Regions from separate parts of the Streptomyces sp. NPDC005070 genome, predicted to be linked through region 2. Evidence: riboswitches for the same ligand, from Rfam matches in the RefSeq annotation. Region 2 holds a riboswitch; the other holds the start of a gene.
The links. Region 2 has a riboswitch for cyclic di-AMP ahead of ACWEBX_RS21655 (NlpC/P60 family protein). Riboswitches for the same ligand answer to the same signal wherever they lie in the genome.
Positions count from the first base shown of each region.

Region 1 (6,481 bases), on a different contig from region 2:
TCCCGCCGGCCCGCACGAGGTGCTGGGCGGCTTCCGTGATGAACGGGACCTCGCTCTTGGTGGCTTCGAGCAAACCCTCCTCGACAGCCGCCAATCCGGCCTGGACATCGGCTTCGAGAGCCTGGTCCCGCACGCTCAGCCCGAACGGCCCGACGACGGTCACGAGAGGTTCTCCTGTCTGCTGACGATCACATGGCGAACTCGGTCGATCAATCGGTCGATGACACGGTTTGTCGATGTGTCGCTGCCATCACTCAAGTCAGCGTATCCGGTCACGTTTCGATCACCGCGAGCGCCCACCGTCCCCCGGCCCACTTCGCTCCGCCAGGAGGTATGCGGGAGTACACCCGGAAGGCACACGGGAAGCACCTGCGTGCCCCAACGACGGGTACCCCGGCTCACGGGCGCCACCCGATCACCGGCGGTATGTTCATGATCAGACGATGTGAACCGACTTGCGACGACATGCTGCGAAGCACCCGGAAGAGGCCACCGTGTCCCACAGCCGTGCCCGGCCCGTGTACGGCCGGGACCCGACGATCCCCGCTCTTCCGGCCGTGCCGCACGACGCATTCCGTCCACTGAGGTGACGCTCATGCACATCCGTACGTCCTTCCCTTACGAGACCACTCACGAGGACGTCCTCGTCCCTCTCCCGGACGGCACCCGTCTGTACGCCCGGATCTGGCGGCCGCTGACCGAGGAGCCGGTACCGGCGCTCCTGGAGTACGCCCCGTACCGCCTGAGCGACTGGTCGGCCCCACGCGACCAGCAGCGCCACCCCTGGTACGCCGGGCACGGCTACGCCTCCGTCCGCGTGGACGCGCGCGGGCACGGCAATTCGGAGGGCGTGCCGGGGGACGAGCGGGCGGGGACCGAGCCGGACGACGGGGTGGAGGTGGTCTCCTGGCTGGCCGCCCAGCCCTGGTGCACCGGCCGGGTCGGCATGTTCGGGATGTCGTGGGGCGGCTTCAGCTCCCTCCGCGTCGCGGCCCGCGCACCCGAGCCGCTCAAGGCTGTCGTCACGGTCTGCTCGACCGACGACCTCTATGACAACGACGCGCACCACGCCGGAGGTTCCGTCCTCGCCGTCGACACGCACGCCCGGTCGGCCCGTCTGCTCGCCTTCGCCGCCCGCCCGCCGGACCCCGCGCACGTGGGCGAGGGGATGTGGCGGGACATGTGGGAGAAGCGACTGGAGGCGGTCACCCCCCGCGCGCACACCTGGCTGGCCCACCAGACCCGGGACGCGTACTGGCGCGAGGGCGGCGTCCGCGAGGAGTACGGAGCCATCCGCGCGGCGGTCCTCGCCGTCGGCGGCTGGCACGATCCGCACCGCGACACGGTGCTGCGCCTGGTGCGGAACCTGCCGCCGGATCGCGTACGAGGTCTCATCGGCCCCTGGTCCCGCCAGTACCCGGACCGGGGCCTGCCGCCCGGACCGGCGATCGGCTTCCTCCAGGAGACGCTGCGCTGGTGGGACCACTGGCTCCGCGACGAGGAGACGGACTCCGTCCCCCTTCTGCGCTCGTACGTGATGGACGCGCACCCTCCGGCGACCGCGTACGAGCGGATCCCCGGCCGCTGGGTGGGCGACCCGGCCTGGCCCTCACCCTCGGTGACCCCGGTCACGTACGCGCTCCAGGGCGCCCCGCTGCCGGTGCGGTCCCCGCAGCACACGGGGGTCGACGCGGGCTGCCTCTTCCCCTCGGGCGACGACGCCGACCTGCCGCCGGACCAGCGGGAGGAGGACGCCCGGTCGGCCTGCTTCGAGTTCGAGGTGACGGAGGAGACCTGGGTTCTGGGCCGCCCCCGGGTCAATCTGCGGCTGACGTCCGCGTCGCCCAGGGGCCAGGTGATCGCCCGGCTGTGCGACGTGGCCCCGGACGGAGCGTCCACGCTCGTCACCCGGGGTGTTCTGAACCTGTCGGCGCGCCGGGGCCCCGACCAGGCGGTTCCCTGGCGACCCGGCGCCACGGAGCACGTGGTCCTCGACCTGAACGCCATCGGCTACGCGTTCCCGGCGGGCCATCGCATCCGGCTGGGCGTCTCCTCCACGTACTGGCCCTGGCTCTGGCCCCAGCCGGGCTCGGAGACCGGCTTCACCCTGGAGCCGGTCGGCAGCGTCCTCGAACTCCCGGTACGGGCACCGGAGTCGGACCCCTCGATCACCTTCGGGGAACCGGAGGAGGCCGAACCCCTCGGCGTGACCGTCTCGGCGACCCTGGACGAGCCCCGCCCGCGGCGCCTGGTCCTGCGCGACGTGGCCGCGGAGACCTGGAGCCTGGAAGTGGACCCGGGGCGCGTCGGGACCCGGGTGTTCCCCGACGGTCTCGAATGCACGGAGGAGGCCCGGGAGACGTACACGATCGACGCGGCGGACCCGCTGTCCGCCCGCGCCCACGCGGTCTGGTCGATCCGGCTGCACCGGCCCGAGCTGCCGTGGGACGCCCGCGTCGAGACGGTCTCCGCCATCGCCTGCGACGCGCAGGACTTCATCACGACCGACGAACTCGTCTGCAAGAACGGCGACGAGGTCGTCTTCCACCGGACCTGGGAGAAGCGCATCCCCCGCACGGCCGGCTGACCGGGCCGACCGGGCCGACCGACCAGGCCGAACAACTAAGCCTACTAACAAGGAAGTTCACCGTCTGTGGGGCGTGCGCACGCCGAACTCTGCTGACAGGACGTCCACTTCGCCACGCGCCCACCGGGGTTCGGCCCGCTTCCGGCCCGGCGCTCCCGCCCGGGACCTGCCGCGTTCGCCGATGTGGCCCGCGCCACAATTCCCGTCGCGCCAGGGGCCGCTCGGCGCCTTCCGAGGGGCTCGAAAGCGTCCGCCGACGCAGGCGCAATGCCCGAATTACCCCCTCATGGTGCCTTAATGCTCTTTGGTCTCGTGAGTTGGGTCACCGGCCCGCCGGGCCATCGATGGACGCCCCTTATGGATCAACCCGTTTGCGAAAGGCAAGTTGAGGATCCAATTCCGGCACAATCGGACTTTTCACCCTCGCATTAACCAGGCCAAAGCGATCTTCGCGGTCAAATCTCGTCTTGTTTCGGACATGTGCTCTCGCATACGTTCTGGTTGACCCCGGGCGGATCGCCGAATCCTGCCGCCGCCCGGAAACCCATCGACCCACGCACGGCAGGAGCGGGGGAACCACAGGTAAGCCGCCGGTCCGGACACACCCGGAACGGCTTGGGGTGAAGCCGCGCCCAGAGCGCGGCCGGGCATCTCCCGCCCGAACCCGACAGCTCACCTCGCAGGCGTCGGAGAGGACATTTCGCCATGCCCGTACGAGCCAAGCACCGCCGCAAGAAGACCAACGTCATCACCCGGGGCATGATCGCCGCCGGCACGGGTGGCATCGCCCTCGCCCTCCCCCTCGTGAGCGCGACCGGCGCCAGCGCCGCCACCCCGGCGCAGGCCCCCCAGGCGGCCAAGACCGCCCACACCGCGGTGGTCCCCAACGTGCAGCTCGTCACCTACAAGGTGGTCGCCGGCGACACCCTGTCCAAGGTGGCGAAGAAGTACCCCAAGAGCGGTGGCTGGAAGAAGCTGTACGCGGCGAACCGCGCGGTCATCGGCGACAACCCCGCGATGATCCGTCCGGGCCTGAAGCTGACCGTCGGCACGAAGACGCTGAAGTCGACGACCGTCCGCACCACGGCGAACGCGACCGCCGCCGTCGCCAAGTCCAAGGCGACCACCGTCACCCAGGCCGCCGCCAAGACGTACTCCAACGACCTCGACGGCTGGATCAAGGAATCCCTGGACGTCATGGCCAAGGCCGGCATCCCGGGCAGCTACGACGGCATCCACCGCAACGTGATACGCGAGTCCTCCGGCAACCCCAACGCCATCAACAACTGGGACTCCAACGCCGCCGCGGGCATCCCCTCCAAGGGCCTGCTCCAGGTGATCGACCCCACGTTCCAGGCGTACCACGTCGCCGGCACGTCGTCGAACATCTACGACCCGGTCGCCAACATCACCGCGGCCTGCAACTACGCGGCCGACAAGTACGGCTCCATCGACAACGTCAACGGCGCCTACTGATCCCACCCCCGCACCACCTGCTTCACCCGCACCCGCCGACGGCGCCTTCCGGCCCGTCGGCGGGTGCGTCGGCGTCGCTAGAAGCCGAAGAGGCGCTCCAGGACGACCGCGACCCCGTCGTCCTCGTTCGACAGGGTGACCTCGTCGGCCACCGCCTTCAGTTCCGGGTGGGCGTTGGCCATCGCCACACCCCGGGCCGCCCAGTCGAACATCGGGATGTCATTGGGCATGTCACCGAAGGCGAGCGTCGCACCCGGCGTGAGCCCGAGATGCGCCGCGGCCAGAGCGAGGCCCGTCGCCTTGGTCACCCCGCATGGCTGGAGTTCGACGGTGCCGGGCCCGGACATGGTCACCGTCGCCAGCGAACCGACCACTCCGCGCGCCGCCGACGCCAACTCGTCGTCGGACAACGACGGGTGACGGAGCAGCACCTTGCTGATCGGCTCCGCCCAGAGGTCGTCCCGACGCGGCACCCGCACCGCGGGCAGGGTCGGGTGCGGCATGACATACCCCGGCTCGATGAGCGTCAGCCCGTCCACGCCGTCCTGGTCGACCGCCGCGTACAGCAGCCCGACCTCCGCCTCGATCTTGCCGAGCGCCGTCTCCGCCAACTCCCTGTCCAGGGTCACCGACCAGAGCATGCGGTCCGCGCCGGCGTCGTAGAGCTGCGCCCCCTGACCGCACACCGCCAGCCCCTCGCCGCCGAGTTCGTCGAGAAGCGGTCGCACGCGCGGTGCGGGACGGCCCGTGACCACGAGATGCCGGGCACCTGCCTGGGTCACCTTCGCCAACGCGGCCCGTGACCGGTCGGAAAGTGTGTCGTCGCCGCGCAGCAGCGTTCCGTCCAGGTCAGTGGCGATGAGTGAATATGCAGTCGGAGCGGCCATGATCCGAAGAATACGGATCGAACGACTCATCGGCCCGGCCTGAACCGGACGACGTCCGGTATCCCGTCAGCAACGCCGTTCACCGCACGGTGGTAAGCGCGTTGCGACCGCTTCGGATCACCCACGCTCCGCTTCCGCCCACACCCACTTTCCCGCACAGGACCACCCACAACTCCCCAACACCCCCTGCACCAAGGCCAACTCGGCCCGGCATGGAAATCGTCCATCACCAAGTCCGTTACGCACCATCTCTGTTGGGGCGAGCCAAGGCGAACTCCCTCTCGCGCGAAACGCACCCCGGGACCGTGCACGGCAGCCGCGCGGAGTCACGGGCGGCCGCGGGCGGGGCGCGGAGCGGCGGGTGGGAGCGTGGGGCGGTGGGCGGGAGCGTGGGGCGGTGGACCGTCGCGGGCGGGGGCGCGGACCCGCGGACAAGAGCGGGCGCCAACGCGGCACGAACGAGGCAGGAGCGCGGCGGCGGCTCCGACAAGCACGGTCCGGGGCCGGGTTCGGCACCCTGCATCGCGCTTCCGTACACGCTTCCGTACGCCGCGGATCGCCAACCGCCGGTTCCACACCGGGCCAATTCAGGCATTGCGCACTCTTTAGGCCCTGCCACTGCGGGGACACTCCCCCGTAACGTGTGCTCCGACCACATCAAACGCGTGGAACTCATGGCTCACATGGCGAGTACGAATCCGAAAGCGAGGCACCTACCGATGCCCCCCTTCGATGTCCCCGAGGGCGATCCCTTCGGTCCGCACAACCTGCCGTACGGCGTGTTCTCCCTGACCGACCCGGCCGGCGACGCCGAACGGCGCGTCGGCGTACGGCTCGGCGACCACGTGCTCGACGCGGGTGCGGCAGCCCGCTCACTCGGCTCCCCCTACGCCGGGTTGCTCGCGCAGCCGACCCTCGACCCGTTGCTCGCCGCGGGCCCCACCGCCTGGTCCGATGTCCGGCGCGCGCTGACGGCCTGGGTGACCGTCCCGGCCCACCGGGAAACCCTCGCTCCCCATTTCCACCCGCTCTCCGACGTGACGCTGCACCTCCCGTTCACCGTCGCGGACTACGTGGACTTCTACGCCTCCGAGAACCACGCCCGGAACGTCGGCCAGATCTTCCGCCCCGACGCCGCCGACTCCCTCACGCCGAACTGGAAGCACCTGCCGATCGGCTATCACGGCCGCTCCGGCACCGTCGTGGTGTCCGGCACGGATGTCGTCCGCCCGTCGGGCCAGCGCAAGGCTCCCGCGGACGCCGCCCCGGTCTTCGGCCCTTCGATCCGCCTGGACATCGAGGCGGAGGTCGGCTTCGTGGTCGGCACCCCCTCGGAACAGGGCCGGCCGGTGCCCCTGGGCGACTACCGCGACCACGTCTTCGGCCTCTGCCTGCTCAACGACTGGTCGGCGCGTGACATCCAGGCCTGGGAGTACGTCCCGCTCGGCCCCTTCCTCGGCAAGTCCTTCGCCACGTCCGTGTCGGCATGGATCACCCCGCTGGACGCCCTCGACGACGCCCTGGTGGCCCC
Region 1 covers NZ_JBSFZS010000037.1:7,587-14,067, forward strand. The annotation lists gene ACWEBX_RS14980 (polyprenyl synthetase family protein) at 1-163, opposite strand, end outside; gene ACWEBX_RS14985 (CocE/NonD family hydrolase) at 596-2,587, shown strand; cyclic di-AMP (ydaO/yuaA leader) riboswitch at 3,127-3,288, shown strand; gene ACWEBX_RS14990 (transglycosylase SLT domain-containing protein) at 3,293-4,063, shown strand; gene ACWEBX_RS14995 (HAD family hydrolase) at 4,141-4,950, opposite strand; gene fahA (fumarylacetoacetase) at 5,670-6,481, shown strand, end outside.
Region 1: linked by a shared signal. The riboswitch ahead of ACWEBX_RS14990 (transglycosylase SLT domain-containing protein) and the one ahead of ACWEBX_RS21655 (NlpC/P60 family protein) in region 2 are both predicted to bind cyclic di-AMP.

Region 2 (6,481 bases):
GCGCCGGGTGCGCGTGGTGCTCGTCGACGACCACCGCATGTTCCGTACGGGGGTCCAGGCCGAGATCGGGGAGACCGCGCGGACCGGCGTCGAGGTGGTCGGCGAGGCCGCGGACGTCGACCAGGCGGTCACGGTCATCACGGCCACCCGCCCCGAGGTCGTCCTCCTCGACGTCCACCTTCCCGGCGGCGGCGGTGTCGAAGTACTGCGCCGCTGCGCCCCGTTGATGGCCGACGCCGAGCAGCCGGTCCGGTTCCTCGCGCTTTCCGTCTCGGACGCGGCGGAGGACGTGATCGGCGTGATCCGCGGCGGCGCCCGGGGGTACGTGACCAAGACGATCACCGGCACGGATCTCGTGGACTCCGTCTTCCGCGTCCAGGACGGCGACGCGGTCTTCTCCCCGCGCCTCGCCGGATTCGTCCTCGACGCCTTCGCCTCCACCGACGCCCCGCCCGTCGACGAGGACATGGACCGCCTCACCCAGCGCGAGCGCGAGGTCCTGCGCCTCATCGCCCGGGGGTACGCGTACAAGGAGATCGCCAAGCAGCTCTTCATCTCCGTCAAGACGGTCGAGTCGCACGTCTCGGCGGTCCTGCGCAAGCTCCAGCTCTCGAACCGCCACGAGCTGACCCGCTGGGCGACGGCGCGACGACTGGTCTGACCCTGAGGTTCAGGCGACCCGGGTGGCCCCGGCGAAGGGCATCTCGCTGATCGGGGCCACCCGCACGGGCGCCGACGGATTCGGGGCGTGGATCATCTGGCCGTTGCCGATGTAGATGCCCACGTGGGTGATGCCCGCGTAGAAGAACACCAGGTCGCCGGGCTGGAGTTCGGAGAGGGTGACCCGTCGGCCGGCGTTGATCTGGGAATAGGTCGTGCGGGGCAGGGAGACGCCCGCCGAGCGGTACGCGGCTTGGGCGAGCCCGGAACAGTCGAAGGCGTTGGGCCCGGTGGCGCCCCAGACGTAGGGGCTGCCGAGCTTCGCGTAGGCGTAGGCGACGGCGGCCGCCGCGCGGGAGTTGGGCGCCGCGGTGCCCGCTCCGGCGGCGCCGGACGCGTCGGACGACGCGACCGGCGCGGGGTCGCGCGTCGTGTCGCGCGAGACGTGCTGCCGGTCGTTGGCGCCGCCTCGCTCCGCGTACTGCGTGCGCTGCTCCGGGGTGAGGCGGTCGAGCAGCCGGCGTGCCGCGGTGAGCTTCTCGTTGACCGTCTTCTTGTGCTGCTTCAGGTCGGCCTGCCGCGACTTGAGCCTGGCCAGTTCGATGTTCGCCGCCCCGCGCAACTGCTGGAGCTCGCGGAGCTGTTTGCGTACCCCGGCGATCTCCGCCGACTGCCGGGTGCCGACCCGCTCGGCGAGGGCGGCCCCGTCCAGATACCGATCGGGGTGGTCGGAGAGCGCGAGCTGCACCACGGGGTCGAGCCCACCGCTGCGGTACTGCGCCGCCGCCATCGAACCCAGCGCGTCCCTGGCCGAGTTGAGCCGGTCCTCCCGGCGGGCCGCCTCGTCGCGGAGCTTGCCCAGCTTCGCCTCCGCCTGGCCGGCCTTCTCCTTGGCGCCGTTGTACTTCTCGGTGGCGGCCTCCGCCTCCTCGTACAGCTTGTCGACCCTGGCCTTCACCTGTGCCGGGGAGAGCTGGGGGTCGGCGTGACCGACCCCGTCGAAGCCGGTGGCCGTCGCCGCGCCCGCGAGGGCGATGGTGACTGCTGTGCGGGCCGTGTTTCCGCCGACCGAACGCTGCCTGGCCTTGCGGTGCGCTGCCACGAGGGCCCACATCCTTCCGTGCGACCGCCCTTGAGGTGCGGTCAAGCGGTGTCCGGCGGCGGCGCACACAGGGGGAGCGGGCCGCCGCCGGACCTTCTCGGCGGTGGTGTCCGACTGCCGTCCCTGGCCCGGACGGTGGTGGGGAGCCGGTCACCTGGTGGAGGACGCTAAACCTGAGAGTGCGCCGTTGGTAACGCTATGTACGGAACTATCGCGATTGGATCGACGAGCGACTAAATGTGGCCAAGATCCTGTCTGTACGGCATCGACTTCACGCAGGGTCATGACCGAACCGGCGAATCACGGACAGTTCACGCGGTGCTGGTGCTATGGGTGACGCGCGACGGTTCGGTGGAGAGAGAGTGGAGGAAGGGGCCGCCCGGTCGGGAGGGGCCCGGCCGACGGAGGCGTCAGAGGGTGCGATTAGGCTCCGGCCCCATGGGCGTACTCATCCATCTCTTCGTCGGCCTGCACATCATCGGCATCGCCGCGCTCCTCGGCGGCTTCCTCACGCAGATGAAGGCGATGGGCAAGGGCACCGCCCGCTTCGTCCCGGCGATGCTGCACGGCGCGCTGACCATGCTGGTGACCGGAGTCGCCCTGGTCGGGCTCAACCAGGCCGACGGCGGCACGGTCAACACCGTCAAGATCGGTGTGAAGCTGGCCCTGCTGATCGTGATCCTCGGGCTCGTCTATGTGAAGCGGGACGACGAGACGGTGGAGAAGCGCCTCTTCGGCCTGGTCGGACTGCTGACCGTCACGAACATCTTCATCGCCGTCCTCTGGACCTGACCGGCGGCCTCCCTCCCGTGACGCGCGGACCTGACAGCCGCGTCACCCCCGCACTTCGGATCCGAAGGCGAGAGCCGTGCCCGCGACCGCCAGGAGCCACGCCGCCACCGCGATCCACAGCAGCACCTGTCCGGTCCCCTTGAGCCAGAAGACGTCGAGGGCGGCGGAGACCGCGAGGGTCGCCACCGCCGACATCCCCATCGGGAAGACGGACGACCAGCGCCGTACGTCGTACCGCGGGCGCGGCCACACCACCTCCGCGACGATCAGCAGGACGTAGCAGGCGAGGTCCAGTACGAGCAGCGCGCCGGTCGTGGCGCGCAGGACGCCCTGGTCGTCGTTGTTCCACAGATACGGATTCACGTCGTGCGCCACGATGAGTCCCGCTCCGGCCAGCGCCGAGATGGCCAGCGCGCCGGCGGCGATCCAGTGGTCCCCGGCGCCCGTCCTCACCTCCCGCGGGTCGAAGTTCGCGAGCAAGAGAACGTAGAGCGCGATCCCCACCCAGAACAGCGTCATCGCGGCATGCGCGAGCCAGTCCGAGCCCACCTCGCCGGCGATCGTCGACCCGAGGACCGAGAGCCCCTGCGTGGCCACGCAGACAAGGAACACCTCTCCCGTCATGCGGCGCCGCCAGTGCCGCAGGACCATCAGCAGAAGGACCGGCCAGAGCACGGCCGACAGCGCGAGCAGGATTTCGGCGAGCGTCTGCCACCCCAGTGTGGAGAACCGGGTGCCGAGCACCGTGGTCGCCGCGACCGCGTCGAGCCCGGCGGGAGTGCCGGCCCGTCGCGCCCACTGCGCCCGGTCGCCCACCAGCCGGGCGAGGAAGTCCGAGGCGAGCCCGACCCAGGCGAGCGACGCGAGGAACAGCGCGATCCGGGACAGGACCTCGTAGCCGGTCAGGTTGAGCCCGATCGAGAGGATGCCCGTGGCCATGACGGCGGCCCCGGCGGCGGGCGCCCACCCCGCCCACCAGGAGCGGAGCGGAATGGTGTCCGTCATGTCCGGTGTGTCTGGCATGCATCGATGCTAGGGACCCGCGGAGCGGTTGCGGGCGGGCCACGCGCGGGCGGCGACGAAAACGCGGGGCACGCCTGCGGGGATCGGGAGAGCCCCGCACGCGTGCCCCGCGCGCGGGGCTTCCAGGTCCCGGGCTACGCCGGGCGCACCACGCTGTGGATCGCCGAGGTGCCGTCGTAGTAGATCGACTCCTCACGGACGTACGCTCCCGGCTTCGGCGCGTGGATCATCATGCCGTCGCCGATGTAGATGCCGACGTGGCTGATGTCGTCGTAGAAGAAGACCAGGTCGCCGGGCCGGGCGTCGGCGAGGGAGACCGTCGTGCCGGCGTTCACCTGGTCGTAGGTGACGCGCGGGAGGCTGACGCCGGCGGCCTTCCAGGCGGCCTGGGTCAGGCCCGAGCAGTCGTAGGAGTCCGGGCCGGTGGCGCCCCAGACGTACGGCTTGCCGACCTGCGCGCGGGCGAACGCGAGCGCCTCGGCCGCCTTCGACGAGGAGCCCGTGGCCGTCGATCCCGTCGACGACCCGGTCGTCGAACCGGCGGCCGAGTCGCCCGAGCTGTCCGACGACGACTGCGCCTGCGCGGCCTTCTCGGCGGCGGCCTGCTGCCGTGCCAGCTCCGCCGCCTCGGCCGCGGCCTGTTCCCGCTTCTTCTTCTCGATCGCCGCCAGACGCGCCTTTTCCTCGGCGTTCAGCTTCGAGAGCAGGTCGCGGGCCTCGGAGAGCTTGTGCTGCACCTCGGCCTTGGACGTCTTGAGCTCTTTCTGCGAGGCGGTCAGCGACTCCAGGCTCTCGGTGGCCTCCGTCCGCTTCTCGGCGGTGGCGGCCTGCTCCGCAATGTAGTCGTCGACGGACGCCTTCTGGCGGGTCGTCAGGCGGCTCATCAACTGGGTCTGGTCGAAGTAGTCCTGGGGGTTGTCCGCGAGCAGCAGGGTCGCGGTGTCGGGTGCGGCGGCCCCGGTGCGGTACTGCGCCGCGGCGAACGATCCCAGTTCCTCGCGCGCTGTGTTGAGCTTCTCGGTGCGCTGCGCGACGTCGTCGAGCAGGGTGTCGACGCGCTTGCGCTGCTTGGCGGTCTTCTCCCGGTTCGCGTTGTACTTGTCGGTGGCGGTCTCGGCCTGGTGGTAGAGGTCGTCGACCTTCTTCGAGACCTCTTCGATGCTGGGCCTGGGCTCGGCCGAGGGGGACGCGTTGGCGGTCTGGGAGAGCAGGGCCACGGAGGTGAGGGCCGCTGTGGCGAGGGCGGGGGTCCGTATGCCTGCGATGCGCGCACCGGTGGGACGCGCCTTGCGGTGTGACGCCAAGAGAGGCGACTCCTTCCGTCATCCGCCTGCCGAGTTAGCTGTCGGGTTCGGGCGGGAGGTTCCGGAAGGCTGCCCTACGGTCCGTGCCCCACAAGGCGGTTGGACCGATTCACCCCAAAGTCGGTGGGTCCCCGGCTCCGGGGCCTCTCGGCGCACCGGACTCGGCGGAGGCCGCCCGGCCCGGCGGTGTTCGCCGGATGTGGTCGAGCGGTCTTCGAGCACGCTAGCCAACCGGTGTGGCCCGTGTGAAGGTTGATGCCCGATACGCCCGATACATTTTCGTGACCATTGCCGCATGTGCCGCCGGGAGCGCACGGCTCGCCCACGGGCCGGTCGGCCTCTCGCGTAAAGTGCCCACGCTGTCGCGCTCCGTAGCGGTTTGGGGTGTCGGCAGGGGCAGGGGTCACTTCTGGTGTCCGCAAGCGGTCACGCCTGGTGTCCGCCGGGCGTCTCGTCACGACTTCGGGCCGAGTTCTCGGGGTGGCGGCGGGCTGTCGGTGGGGCGGCCTAGACTCGGAGAGCGATGAGCAGCCTCTTTGACGACAGCTTCCTGGCGAACCTCAAGCCCTCCGCGGGCCACGAGGACGAGCACCCTCCGCCGCCCGAGGACGATCACGTACCGGAGCCGGTTCCGGACGATCTGTTCGGCGGGAAGTTCGACCTGCCGCCGAGCCGGGACGCGTACTACCGCGACGGCGCGCCCCGGCCCGCCGTGGACCCCGCCGCCCTGCTGGACGGACTGAACGAGAACCAGCGCGCGGCCGTGGTCCACTCCGGCTCCCCGCTGCTCATCGTGGCCGGCGCCGGCTCGGGCAAGACCCGCGTGCTCACCCACCGCATCGCGCATCTGCTCGGCGAGCGCGAGGTCCACCCCGGCCAGATCCTCGCGATCACCTTCACCAACAAGGCCGCGGGTGAGATGAAGGAGCGCGTCGAGGCGCTCGTGGGCCCGCGCGCCAACGCGATGTGGGTCATGACCTTCCACAGCGCCTGCGTCCGCATCCTGCGCCGCGAGAGCAAGACGCTCGGCTTCACCTCGTCGTTCTCGATCTACGACGCCGCCGACTCCAAGCGTCTGATGGCGCTCGTCTGCCGTGATCTCGACCTCGACCCCAAGCGGTTCCCGCCGAAGTCGTTCAGCGCCAAGATCTCGAACCTGAAGAACGAGCTGATCGACGAGGAGGACTTCGCCGCCCAGGCCGCCGACGGCTTCGAGAAGACCCTCGCCCAGGCGTACGCGATGTACCAGTCGAGGCTGCGCGAGGCCAACGCGCTCGACTTCGACGACCTGATCATGACCACGGTCAACCTGCTGCGCGCCTTCCCGGACGTCGCCGAGCACTACCGCCGCCGCTTCCGGCACGTCCTGGTCGACGAGTACCAGGACACCAACCACGCGCAGTACTCGCTGGTCCGGGAGCTCGTGGGCACCTCCGAGCACCCCGTGGACGTACCGCCCAACGAGTTCGACCTGCCCCCGGCCGAACTGTGCGTCGTGGGTGACGCGGACCAGTCGATCTACGCCTTCCGCGGCGCGACCATCCGCAACATCCTCCAGTTCGAGGAGGACTACCCGAACGCGACGACGATCCTGCTGGAG
Region 2 covers NZ_JBSFZS010000062.1:13,017-19,497, forward strand. The annotation lists gene ACWEBX_RS21635 (LuxR C-terminal-related transcriptional regulator) at 1-661, shown strand, start outside; gene ACWEBX_RS21640 (NlpC/P60 family protein) at 671-1,762, opposite strand; gene ACWEBX_RS21645 (hypothetical protein) at 2,201-2,554, shown strand; gene ACWEBX_RS21650 (tellurite resistance/C4-dicarboxylate transporter family protein) at 2,597-3,577, opposite strand; gene ACWEBX_RS21655 (NlpC/P60 family protein) at 3,712-4,881, opposite strand; cyclic di-AMP (ydaO/yuaA leader) riboswitch at 4,890-5,058, opposite strand; gene pcrA (DNA helicase PcrA) at 5,405-6,481, shown strand, end outside.